DNA from 4 places in the Buttiauxella agrestis genome. Region 3 is predicted to be linked to each of the others. Evidence: predicted binding sites of a transcription regulator. Region 3 holds the regulator's gene; each other region holds the start of a gene.
The links. The regulator PurR, encoded in region 3, represses purine synthesis genes. The targets are predictions, from matches to a motif close to CANGCAAACGTTTGCNTG.
Positions count from the first base shown of each region.

Region 1: the regulator PurR is predicted to act here: its motif matches at 2,039-2,056, upstream of pyrD (quinone-dependent dihydroorotate dehydrogenase).
Region 2: the regulator PurR is predicted to act here: its motif matches at 1,432-1,449, upstream of purL (phosphoribosylformylglycinamidine synthase).
Region 4: the regulator PurR is predicted to act here: its motif matches at 1,719-1,736, upstream of tusA (sulfurtransferase TusA).

Region 1 is NZ_UIGI01000001.1:3,270,486-3,273,765, reverse strand. It holds gene ssuD (FMNH2-dependent alkanesulfonate monooxygenase) at 1-361, opposite strand, end outside; gene DY231_RS15605 (sulfonate ABC transporter substrate-binding protein) at 358-1,335, opposite strand; gene ssuE (NADPH-dependent FMN reductase) at 1,328-1,903, opposite strand; gene pyrD (quinone-dependent dihydroorotate dehydrogenase) at 2,151-3,161, shown strand.
Region 2 is NZ_UIGI01000001.1:1,170,876-1,174,155, reverse strand. It holds gene purL (phosphoribosylformylglycinamidine synthase) at 1-1,343, opposite strand, end outside; gene mltF (membrane-bound lytic murein transglycosylase MltF) at 1,614-3,170, shown strand; gene tadA (tRNA adenosine(34) deaminase TadA) at 3,055-3,280, opposite strand, start outside.
Region 3 is NZ_UIGI01000001.1:2,259,872-2,263,151, reverse strand. It holds gene sodB (superoxide dismutase [Fe]) at 12-593, shown strand; gene cydH (cytochrome bd-I oxidase subunit CydH) at 633-722, opposite strand; gene purR (HTH-type transcriptional repressor PurR) at 1,019-2,044, shown strand; gene punR (DNA-binding transcriptional activator PunR) at 2,137-3,048, opposite strand; gene punC (purine nucleoside transporter PunC) at 3,164-3,280, shown strand, end outside.
Region 4 is NZ_UIGI01000001.1:102,521-105,800, forward strand. It holds gene DY231_RS00465 (MFS transporter) at 1-325, shown strand, start outside; gene DY231_RS00470 (DcrB family lipoprotein) at 326-883, opposite strand; gene DY231_RS00475 (7-cyano-7-deazaguanine/7-aminomethyl-7-deazaguanine transporter) at 955-1,620, opposite strand; gene tusA (sulfurtransferase TusA) at 1,796-2,041, shown strand; gene DY231_RS00485 (TRAP transporter substrate-binding protein) at 2,239-3,222, shown strand; gene DY231_RS00490 (TRAP transporter small permease) at 3,249-3,280, shown strand, end outside.

The DNA.
Region 1 (3,280 bases), 1.0 Mb from region 3:
CGCCGTCTGCGGCTAACTCTTCCGGATCGCTACCCGTGACCAGGTTAAATAAAGCGCGACCGTTGGAAAGCCGGTCAAGCGTTGCGGCCTGGCGTGCTGCCACGGTTGGCGAGGTCACACTTGGTCGCAGTGCGACCAGGAATTTCAAACGCTGCGTCACCGGAATCATGGAAGCGGCAACCAGCCAGGCATCTTCGCAAGAACGCCCTGTTGGGATCAGTACTCCAGTAAAACCGATTCTGTCTGCCGCCTGGGCAATTTGTTGCAGGTAGCCATGGTCAACCGGGCGAGCCGAATCGTTGCTGCCTAAGTAATGGCCATCGCCATGGGTAGGTAAGAACCAGAACATATTCAGACTCATGATTTATCTCCTTTTGCCGTAGCGGATGGTTGCCAGATGCGGGTGCGAATATCGACTTTCTTAGGCACTAAATGGTTGTCATAAAACAGGTCAGCGGTTTGTTGCTGTTTTGCCGCAGTCTCGGCGCTGACAGGTGTAATCACCGTTGGTGGGCGATGATCGAAATAGGTGGCAATCACGTTTTCCGGCAGTCCCATGGTTTTTGCCAGCAGAGCAACGCTTGCGTCACGTTGGGTGCGAGTTAACGCGTCGGCATCACTAAAGGTCTTCAGAACGTGTTGCAGGAACGGACCGTTTTGTTCGGCATAAGGGCGTGAAGCAAGATAGAAAGAACCAGTTTGGTTCAGATCGCTGCCATCAGTCAGTACACGAACGCCACCGTTCAATAGTGCCGCGGAGTAATACGGATCCCAAATCGCCCAGGCATCAACGTTGCCTTGTTGGAATGCGGCGCGAGCATCGGCAGGCGTCAAATAGGCTGGCTGAACATCAGTAAATTTCAGCCCGGCTTTTTGTAGCGCTCTCAATACCAGGTTGTGGGAGCTGGACCCTTTCTGGAAAGCGATTTTATGTCCTTTAAGGTCGGCCACGGTTTTAAGCGGGCTGTTCTCCGGCACCAGAATCACTTCGGCTTTCGGTTTTGCCGGTTCAGAACCGACATACACAAGATCTGCGCCTGCCGCCTGGGCGAAAATTGGCGGAATATCACCGGTGCTGCCCAGATCGATACTGCCAATATTTAACGCTTCCAGCATTTGCGGGCCAGCCGGGAATTCAATCCACTGGAATTTGGTTTGCGGATACTCTTTTTCCAGCAGCTGATGGCTTTTTGCCAGCACCATGCTCACAGAACCTTTTTGATAGCCGATGCGTAACTGTTCTGGCCCGGTTTCTGCGGCGTGCAGGGTGGCGCTGAGGCTCAGAGCGCCAGTCAGCATCAACCAGGGCGCGGTTCGTTTTAGCAGATTAAACATGGGCAACTCCTTGCGCCTTAAAAGGGGAGGTGACGATAAAATCCCGGCGGTGCAGTGCCTGCCAGAACGTTTCCAGCGAGCTATCAAGACGCTGTTGTAAGTTATTGCTGAACACCGGTTTGTGCTGGTAATCCGCAATTTGGCTGTCGTCGGCAAACACGCCATGAAGGATTTCCTGAGCTTTCAGGGCGTTAAGCACAGGCTTTAAGGCGTAATCGACCGCCAACATATGTGCCACGGTGCCGCCGGTGGCCAAAGGCAGAACGACTTTTTTATCCAGCGCACGCTCAGGCAGGAGGTCGAGCAAGGTTTTCAGCGCACCAGAAAACGAAGCTTTATAGACAGGCGTTGCGATGATCACCCCATCGGCTTGCTGTAATTGTTCAATTAACGCGAGCAGTGCCGGGCTATCGAAACGAGCGTACAGCAAATCTTCAGGAGCGAAATTCTGTAGATGCCAGTGACATACCTCGATATCCAAAGCGCTTAATTTTTCGCGGGCATATTCCAGCAGCGCACTGGAACGAGAGGGGAAGCGCGGGCTTCCAGCCAGGGTTATCACACGCATATTGTTTCCTTATAACTAAATGTTTGCTTTTAGGTAACATTGATAACAATTGAGTGTGATATTCGCGCAGAAGTGTTATTCCACTAAATGATTTATCTGGTTTTCATTTGCCAGAAATCGCATAAAGGGCAAAGAGAAGAAAACGTTTGCGTTGATTCGGTGTTTTTTGTTGCAGGTCAATTCCATTCAGGGGCGTTATCGTTAATAATACTGCCCCGGTTTGCATACCGGGAATCCAGGAGAGTTCATGTACTACCCCTTCGTTCGTAAAGCCCTATTCAAGCTCGATCCAGAGCGCGCTCATGAAGTGACATTTCAGCAATTGCGTCGTGTAACAGGTACACCTCTCGAATGGCTGGTGCGGCAAAACGTGCCGTCAAAACCTGTAACTTGCATGGGACTGACGTTTAAGAACCCTTTGGGTCTGGCCGCAGGCCTGGACAAAAACGGTGAGTGCATTGATGCGCTGGGTGCCATGGGCTTCGGCTCCATTGAAATTGGTACCGTTACGCCTCGCCCACAGCCTGGAAATGATAAGCCACGCATTTTTCGTCTGGTAGAAGCTGAGGGTTTAATTAACCGCATGGGGTTCAATAACCTCGGCGTTGATAACCTGGTTGAGAATGTCAAAAAATCTCATTTCGATGGGGTATTGGGCATCAATATCGGCAAGAATAAAGACACTCCAGTTGAGCAAGGCAAAGATGATTATTTGATCTGCATGGATAAAATTTATCCGTATGCGGGTTATATCGCGATCAATATTTCTTCGCCAAATACCCCTGGATTACGTACGCTGCAATACGGCGAAGCGTTAGACGATCTTTTAATTGCGATTAAAAATAAGCAGCAAGAACTTCAGGCATTGCACCATAAATATGTGCCGGTCGCTGTGAAGATCGCGCCGGATCTTTCCGAAGAAGAATTGATCCAGGTTGCTGATAGTTTAGTTCGCCATAATATTGATGGGGTAATTGCCACCAATACCACATTGGATCGTAGCCTGGTTCAGGGCATGAAATATTGCGACGAAATGGGTGGATTAAGTGGCCGCCCGGTTCAGTTAAAAAGCACCGAAATTATCCGCCGCCTGTCGCAAGAATTAAATGGTCGCTTGCCCATTATTGGCGTCGGTGGGATTGATTCAGTGATTGCCGCGCGTGAGAAGATGGCGGCTGGTGCTTCACTGGTTCAAATATATTCCGGCTTCATATTTAAAGGCCCACCGCTGATTAAAGAAATCATTTCAGGTCTGTAATCATTTTACTTTCCAGACAACCGGAGCTTTATTTCCTGCTCCGGTTGTTTTATATTCCATCACTGTTGCTAATTTGAACATATTGGTCTTTTATTAATGTGTTCATTTACGAAGCGGCG
Region 2 (3,280 bases), 1.1 Mb from region 3:
AGGCCAATGTTCATCGACGGGCCGCCGAGGACGATAAGTTTCGCCCCGACGGTGATTTCGCCTTTCTGCACATGATCGGCGCGAATGTTGCCGATACCGCCCGCCAGCATGATTGGCTTGTGATAGCCGCGCAGTTCGACGCCGTTGTGGCTGTTAACTTGCTCTTCGTAGGTACGGAAGTAGCCTGTCAGCGCCGGACGACCAAATTCGTTGTTAAATGCCGCGCCGCCCAGAGGGCCGTCGGTCATGATATCCAGCGCGGTCACAATGCGATCGGGCTTGCCGAAATCTTCTTCCCATGGCTGTTCAAAGCCTGGAATGCGCAGGTTCGAAACGGAGAAACCTACCAGGCCCGCTTTCGGTTTTGCGCCACGGCCTGTTGCGCCTTCATCACGGATTTCACCGCCTGAACCGGTCGCCGCACCCGGCCAAGGGGAAATCGCGGTTGGGTGGTTGTGAGTTTCAACTTTCATCAGGATATGTGCGTCTTCCTGGTGATAGTCGTAACGTCCCGCTTCGTGGTCGGCAAAGAAGCGCCCTACCTGTGAGCCTTCCATGACTGCAGCGTTATCTTTATATGCCGATAACACGTAGTCAGGCGTTTTCTCAAAGGTGTTTTTAATCATTTTGAACAGCGATTTAGGCTGTTCCACGCCGTCAATAATCCAGTCGGCGTTAAAAATCTTGTGGCGGCAATGTTCGGAGTTAGCCTGCGCGAACATATACAGCTCGATGTCATTCGGGTTGCGCCCCAGTTTGGTGAACGCATCCTGCAAGTAGTCGATTTCATCTTCTGCCAAAGCCAGTCCTAAACGGATATTGGCTTCCACCAGCGCTTCGCGGCCCTGCGTTAACAGGTCAACGCTTTGCACCGGCGCAGGCGTGTGATGAGAGAACAGTTGCTGTGCATCGTCCAGCGCACCGAACACGCTTTCCATCATGCGGTCGTGCAGCAACGCAGCAATTTCCTGGCGCTGTGCATCGGTCAATGTGCTGGCAGTGATGTAATACGCCACGCCGCGTTCAAGGCGCTTAACTTTGGCGAGATCGCAGTTACGGGCAATGTCAGTGGCTTTGGAGGACCAGGGTGAGATGGTACCAGGACGTGGCGTAACCAGAATCAGGTTGCCAGTCGGGGCGTGGTCGGCAAGGGTTGGACCATATTTCAACAACCGTTGCAGGCGGGCGTGCTCTTCAGCCGTTAGCGGCGCCTCGAGATCGGCAAAGTGAATATACTCGGCATAAATGTCGCTGACCGGAAGGTTGGCGTCATTAAAGCGGGCCAGTAATTTGTTAATACGAAATGCCGATAAAGCGGGCGAACCACGCAGAATTTCCATCATCAAAGATCTCTCGTCTTCGAAACGCCAGGGGGACGCTTCAGTGGGCGCAAGGGGAAAACGGGCGCCATTATAGAGAATCCGCCGCCATGACGAAACCGTTTGCGTATAAATAAACGCATTAGTTTTCACTGATGGAAATTTAACCAGAAATGTTGAATATGTTGCACAGTGGCGTTTTGTTAAGCAAAATGCGCCACACCTTTTGGGAGCACCTCCACTTTTGAAGCCTGTTGTTAGCGAAAACTCTACGCCTCGTTGCAGATTAACTATTTGAAAAGATTTAAGATTAATTATCTGCTTATCGGTGCCGTAACCGTGTTGCTGGCAGTGGCGCTATGGCCCTCCATTCCCTGGTTCGGACAAGCCGAAAATCGTATCGCCGCCATTCAGGCGCGGGGGGTTTTGCGCGTCAGTACCATTCAATCACCTTTGACTTATACCCAGTATCAGGGAAAAGAAATTGGTCTCGATTATGAGATGGCCGAACAATTTGCCCGTTACCTTGGCGTGAAACTGGAAGTGACCGTTCGTCCGAATATTCAAGAGCTGTTTGATGACATTGATAACAACAAAGCCGATGTGATTGCAGCAGGCCTGGTCTACAACACCCAACGCAGCCAGCATTACCAGGCGGGGCCAGCCTACTATTCCGTTTCGCAGCAGATGGTTTATCGCATGGGTAGCCCGCGCCCTAAAACATTGGCTGGCGTTAAAGAGAACCAGTTGGTGCTTTCGCCAGGCGTGACGTCGCTCAATGCATTGAAAAAGCTTAAAGAAGAGAAATATCCGGATTTAAGCTGGCGTATCGACGAGCAGCACAGCAGCACTGAACTGTTGCAACAAGTTGTCGACGGGAAGATTGCTTTTACGATTGCCGATTCCGTCGCGATAAGCACTTTCCAGCGCGTTCATCCGCAACTTGCCGTGGCGTTGGATGTGACCGACGAGCAGCCCGTGACATGGTTTAGCGCGCTGGATGGCGATGATAGCCTTTCTGCGGCCCTTCTCGACTTTTATAACAAGCTGAACAGCGACGGGACTTTTGCTCGCCTGGAAGAGAAATATCTTGGCCATGTGGGGGATTTTGATTACGTCGATACCCGCACATTCCTCAAAGCCGTGGATTCCGTGTTGCCTGAGCTTCAGCCATTATTCGAAAAATATGCCACTGAAATAGACTGGCGTTTGCTGGCGGCAATTTCGTATCAGGAATCACACTGGGACAACCAGGCAACTTCGCCAACCGGCGTGCGCGGGTTGATGATGCTGACTAAAAACACGGCACAAAGTCTCGGTGTGACGGACCGACTGGATCCAGAGCAAAGCATTGCAGGCGGAAGCCAGTATCTGAAAGATATGATGGCGAAAGTGCCTGATAGCGTGCCGGAAGAAGAGCGGATTTGGTTTGCACTGACAGCGTACAACATGGGGTATGCCCACATGCTGGATGCTCGCCAGCTCACAGCGAAGCAAAAAGGTAATCCGGATAGCTGGGCGGATGTTAAAACTCGTCTGCCTCTATTGAGCCAGAAACAGTATTACAGCAAAACAACTTATGGTTATGCCCGCGGCCATGAGGCGTATGCGTACGTCGAAAATATCCGCAAGTACCACATAAGCCTGGCAGGATATTTACTTGAAAAAGAGAGGCTAGAAGCGCAGGAAGAAAAATACGCGCAAGCGTATCCTGTCGTCGCGCCTGTAGAGCTGGCTACTCCCCGCTTCGGGCCTTTTCCTTTAGGGCCTTTTTCTCAAGACGACGCGCTCGAAAGAAATCGCTCAGCATTGCCGAACACTCTTCTGCCAGTACGCCCTCAGTCACAGTAACCTGATGGTTCATGCCCGGGTGTCTGAGCACGTCCATTAAAGAACCAATCGCACCCGTTTTGGCATCACGAGCACCAAATACCAGGTTGCCTATACGCCCGTGAACCATG
Region 3 (3,280 bases):
AGGAGTTTGCAATGTCGTTCGAATTACCTGCACTACCATATGCGAAAGATGCATTAGCCCCGCACATCTCTGCTGAAACGCTGGAATACCATTACGGTAAACACCATCAAACCTACGTCACTAACCTGAACAATCTGGTTAAGGGCACCGCGTTTGAAGGTAAAACTCTGGAAGAGATCGTTCGTACTTCAGAAGGCGGCGTATTCAACAACGCAGCACAGGTGTGGAACCACACTTTCTACTGGAACTGTCTGGCGCCAAACGCAGGTGGCGAACCAACAGGCGCACTGCTGGAAGCCATCAATAAATCTTTTGGTAGCTTTGCTGAATTCAAACAGCAGTTTACCGACGCGGCTATCAAAAACTTCGGCGCGGGTTGGACCTGGCTGGTTAAGCAAGAAGATGGCGCATTAGCTATCGTTTCAACGTCTAACGCGGGCACCCCGCTGACCACTGCGGCAAAACCGCTGTTGACGGTAGACGTTTGGGAACATGCTTACTACATCGACTACCGTAATGCTCGTGCAGGCTACCTTGAGCATTTCTGGGCGCTGGTGAACTGGGAATTTGTTGCGAAGAATCTGGCAGCGTAAAACCTAAAAGATATGGGCCGCGATTGCGGCCCATTTTAATCAGTGCAGTACGGCGGTTAACGCGCCAAATACGATCAGTGCCAGAACAATAACCGTTGTGGTGATTGAAAATTTCAAATCTGTGCTCATCGCTAAACTCCTTTTAATTACCTTACAATCGGTGTGTCAGATTGATTTTCCCACAACCAGAGATAAAAATCCTCCTGGTTTTAACCTGATATCGCTTTTCCCTCTTCCACTTTTCTTCCGGATAGGCCAAAATCCCTCGCTAATTTATTGCGTACCATCAATTCTATGCCCTCCTTCCGTTTTATGTCGCAATCCCGGCATACCCGCAACCCAAACGTTGCCTCAGGAGTCAGTGTACGCAAACGTTTAACATATTAGTTATCAGGAGTTTACGATATGGCCTGGAGTGAAATTTAATGGCGACAATCAAGGACGTGGCGAAGCGCGCAAACGTTTCCACTACAACCGTATCACATGTGATTAACAAAACTCGTTTTGTGGCGGAAGAGACACGCAATGCGGTCTGGGCGGCAATCAAAGAATTGCACTATTCACCCAGTGCCGTCGCACGCAGCCTTAAAGTTAATCACACCAAAACGATTGGTCTGCTTGCCACTTCCAGCGAAGCCCCCTATTTCGCCGAGATCATCGAAGCCGTGGAAAATAGCTGCTTTGAAAAAGGCTACACTCTGATTCTGGGTAATGCGCACAACAACTTTGAAAAACAGCGCGCTTATTTATCAATGATGGCGCAAAAGCGCGTCGATGGCCTGCTGGTGATGTGTTCTGAGTATCCGGAATATCTGCTGACCATGCTCGAAGAATACCGCCATATCCCAATGGTGGTGATGGACTGGGGCGAAGCTCGCGCAGACTTCACCGACTCAGTGGTCGATAACGCGTTCCACGGCGGTTATCTGGCCGGGCGTTATTTGATTGAACGCGGCCACCGTGAAATTGGTGCCATTCCTGGCCAAATGGAACGTAATACCGGCGGTGGTCGTCACGCAGGCTTTATGAAAGCGCTGGAAGAAGCCGGTATCGCCATTCCAGAAAACTGGATTGTTCAGGGTGACTTTGAGCCAGAGTCTGGCTACCGCGCGATGCAGCAGATCCTCGGCCAGTCTCATCGTCCAACGGCAGTATTCTGTGGCGGCGATATTATGGCGATGGGCGCGATTTGTGCCGCTGATGAGATGGGTCTGCGTGTGCCGCAGGATGTCTCCGTTATTGGTTACGACAATGTGCGCAATGCGCGTTTCTTCTCGCCTGCCCTGACCACCATTCACCAGCCGAAAGATTCGCTGGGTGAAACGGCGTTTAACATGCTGCTGGACCGTATCGTCAACAAACGCGAAGAGTCGCAATCAATTGAAGTGCATCCGCGCCTGATTGAACGCCGCTCCGTAGCCGACGGTCCGTTCCGCGATTATCGCCGCTAAAATATCGTAGGCCGTACAGCAGCGTCATCCGACAGTTCTGACGTAAATGGTGGATGACGCCTACGGCTTATCCACCCTACGAACTGCCCGATTTATAATGGCTCCTGCAACCACTCCTGATTCATCGTTTCGCTATCTCCCAGATAATCTAGTAACCAGGCTAGCGCGGGTGACGCATCATTTTGCTTCCACGTCAGGCAACACGCGGCATCCGGGAATGGGTTATCCAACGTCAGCTCGCACCATTTACCAGAATCTACCCACGGTCTGGCGATATGCAATGGCACCATACCGATACACAAACCTGCACTCAGGCAATCGGAACCCGATTCCCAATCCGGTACCACTACGCGCCGCTGGTTATCCAGCAGCCAGGTAATACGTTTGGGTAAAGAACGCGAAGTATCTTCCAGAACCAGCGACGGCCAGGCTCGCAAGTCGTCATCACTCAATGTGCCGCCTTGTATCGCCAGGGGATGATTCGCTGCCACCACGCAACGCCAGCTCAGTGTCCCCATGTCCCGGAAGGCAAAACGCCCACCGACAGGAATAGCCTGAGTGGCGCCAATCGCAACTTCAACGCGCCCATCCGCCAGTGCGTCCCACACGCCGTTAAAAACTTCCTGAAAAATATGCAGCTCGATATCCGGGAAATGACGGTAGAAATCCAACACCAGCTGGCGCGTGCGCTCCGGTTTTACAATATTATCGACCGCAATCGCCAGGTGTCCGCGCCATCCATTTGCGATCTGCTGGCACTGTTGCCGTGTCGTCATCATTTTTTTGATAACAGAGCGCCCTTCCTTCAAAAAAAAGACGCCTGCGGGGGTTAATTCCACGTCACGGTGACGGCGTTCAAACAGCGGCACAGCTAACCACTCTTCCAGTTGCCGTACCGTATAGCTGATGGCAGACGGAACGCGGTGCAACTCCTGTGCAGCACCACTGAAGCTGCCATTGCGCGCCACCGCATCTATCACTTCCAGCGAATATTCTGACCACATTTTTCTGCTCACAAATTTTTTGAACGCAATAGACAAATATTAGCGTTTCACAAGCGTAATTGCACTCCGTACACTCTCGCGGCAATCAACCTGCAAGATAAATCAAGAGAAAAACATGCAACCATCAAAAGGATTTCTTATCTGGCTGGCCGGATTAAGTGTGCTGGGGTTCCTCGCCACAGACATGTATCTGCCAGCTTTCGCGGCTATTCAGCAAGATTTACAGACCGAT
Region 4 (3,280 bases), 2.2 Mb from region 3:
TGCGGCTGAACCGTGGATGGCAAAAGTCGGCACATTTTTGACGGGGGCAGGTTTTTCATTGGTGTTCCCGGCGTTGGGTGTGGTGGCAGTGAAAATGGTGCCGCAACAAAACCAGGGTAGCGCGCTGGCGACCTACACGGTGTTTATGGATTTATCGCTGGGGATCACCGGGCCATTAGCCGGATTTGTGATGGTTTACGCGGGCGTCTCGGTGATTTATCTGGCGGCGGCAGTGCTGGTTTGCATCGCGCTAATAATGGCATGGCAGTTAAAAAAACGGCCCCCGGTTGAAGAACCGGAGGCCGTCTCATCATCACAACCGTAATTACTTGATGGTGATGGTATTAATGATGTTTTCTGCCGCAGTTTGCGCCGCTTGCTGGTTATCAGCAGGCAGTGTAATTTGCATAGTTAACAGTTGGTTATCAACTTTTCCCAGGATTACAGACGAGTAAGCCGTCTGGCCTTTGGCGGAGATAACGCTGTCTAACTGTTGCAGCGTGTGGCCTTTAATCTCGACGGATTTATTGGTCACGACTTGCAGTTGTGGGTCACGAGCACGCTGTTGATCTTCAAGGCGTTTTGCCAGGGCAGCCAGATCGTCCGGTGTGTTTTCACCCACAATCACAATCACTGCTTTCTGACCGGTGGCGTCAGAATAGACGTGCATGTTATTTGCCTGAGTGCCTAATTTACCGCTCTGATCGGTCATATCGGCGGGGAGTGCAAAGCTGATTTTCCCATCCAGCAGACTGACCGGCTGACTGGCTGCGCTAGCTTGCGCCGCATCGTTCGCTGTCGCCGTTTTGCTGTCGTTGTTATCGCAAGCGGCCAGGCCCAATACCAGCAGGCCGATACCGACATATTTTACCAGGTTACCCATGACTTCTTCCTTTACGTTAGCAAGCCTTTGCGGCCTTCTGCGCATCTTATCACAAGATAATTCAACCACCGTCAACCGGGCTGTAAGGCTGAGTTTTCAGACTTATCTGCCAGCCGTTTCAATAACATATTCAGCACAACGCCGTACATCGGCAGGAAGAAAACGATGCTGATAAGCACTTTGAAGCAGTAATCCACGACCGCGATTTCCACCCAATGCTGCGCCATAAAGGCATCCGGGCTGCGCCAGAAAGCGATAAAGAAGAAGGAAAGCGTGTCGCTGATATTCCCGAACAAGGTCGATGCTGTGGGTGCAAGCCACCAATAACGGCTCTGGCGCAGGCGGTTAAACACATGCACATCCAGTATCTGCCCCAACGCGTAGGCCATAAAGCTGGCGACAGCGATACGAGCGACAAAAAGGTTAAAGTGCAGCAGCGCATCGAACCCTTGCCATGTCCCCATATAAAACAGCGCGGAAATGGCATAGGAAATCACCAGCGCGGGGAGCATCACGGCAAAAATAATGCGGCGAGCCAGCGGAGCGCCGAAAATGCGTACCGTCAGATCGGTGGCGAGGAAAATAAACGGAAAGCTAAACGCGCCCCAGGTGGTATGGAACCCAAAAACCGAAACCGGTAATTGCACCAGATAGTTGCTGGATGTGATCACCAGCAAATGGAATAGCGATAGCCAGAACAGCGCTTTAGTGCGCTGAGTAGAATTGAACTGCGTCATTTTGTAGCCTTTTTAGTGAAAGGGGTGAGGGAACCCTGGTCTTTTTTAAAGCGGGGGCGATGATACTGCTTTACCCCCGCTTTGCAATGGTTAATTTTAGCGCAATCGTTCACGTGACTTGCGCGAGATTTTACCGGGCGTAAACTATCGCGGTTTGTTAAATCCGAGACTGCTGATGACCGATCTTTTTTCTAATCCTGACCATACGCTTGATGCCCTGGGCCTGCGTTGCCCGGAACCGGTAATGATGGTGCGTAAAACCGTGCGTAGTATGCAGCCTGGCGAAACCCTGCTGGTGATTGCTGACGACCCTGCCACTACCCGTGATATTCCCGGTTTTTGCCTCTTTATGGAACACGAACTGCTCGCCAAACAAGTGGAATCATTGCCTTACCAGTACTTGCTGCGTAAAGGCCAGTAATTCCGCCCCGGCCCTTGGCTCCTGCTTTGGGCTTCTGAACCCTTTTTGCATCTGACCTGAACCCCAATTTCATTTTTTGTCGCTTTTTGTGAAGTGCTTCACCCACGCTTTTCTCCACGTAGTCTAATTTTTAAACGACAAATTAAAACATTGTTTTACTTCTTACCCCACATCTCTACCTCTGCTGGAGCGACACAATGAAGAAGACCTTTCTGCCTGCTTTTGCTGGTTTATGTCTGTCTACCGCGTCAGTTTTGTTTGCGCAATCTGCTTTCGCACAAGTGATAAAAGCCGCTGACGTTCACCCGGAAGGGTATCCAAACGTGGTCGCAGTTCAGCACATGGGCGAAAAACTCAAACAAGAAACGAACGGCGATTTAGAAATTAAAGTGTTCCCAAGCGGTGTGTTAGGGGATGAAAAACAGATGATTGAACAGGCGCAAATGGGGGCAATCGACATTATCCGTGTTTCGATGGCACCCGTTGCGGCGATCCTGCCTGATGTAGAAGTCTTTACCCTGCCGTACGTGTTTCGCGATGAAGACCATATGCATAAAGTGATCGACGGTGATTTGGGCAAACAAATCGGCGACAAGCTGACCAACAACCCGAAATCCCGCCTGGTGTTCCTCGGCTGGATGGACTCCGGTACGCGCAACCTGATTACTAAAAATCCGGTAGTGAAACCCGAAGATCTTAAAGGGATGAAAATCCGCGTTCAGGGCAGCCCAGTTGCGCTGGCAACACTCAAAGATATGGGTGCAAACTCCGTCGCGATGGGCGTGAGCGAAGTGTATAGCGGGATGCAAACCGGGGTTATCGACGGTGCTGAAAACAACCCGCCAACCTTTATTGCCCACAACTACATGCCGGTCGCCAAGAACTACACCCTGAGCGGCCACTTCATCACGCCAGAAATGCTGCTTTACTCCAAAGTGAAATGGGACAAATTGACGCCTGACCAACAGCAAAAAATCCTGAAGCTGGCTCGTGATGCGCAAATGGAACAGCGCCAATTGTGGAATGCCTACAACACACAAGCGCTGGAAAAAATGAAAGCCGGTGGTGTTCAGTTCCACGAAATCGACAAGGCCTGGTTTGTAAAAGCGACAGAGCCAGTCCGTAAAGAGTACGGCGATAAGCATCAGGAATTGATGAAAGCCATTGCTGACGTTCAGTAACTTTTGGGGCCGTGGAGGTTTACTTTATGTCGCAACGCTACTCTGACTTGATGGATAA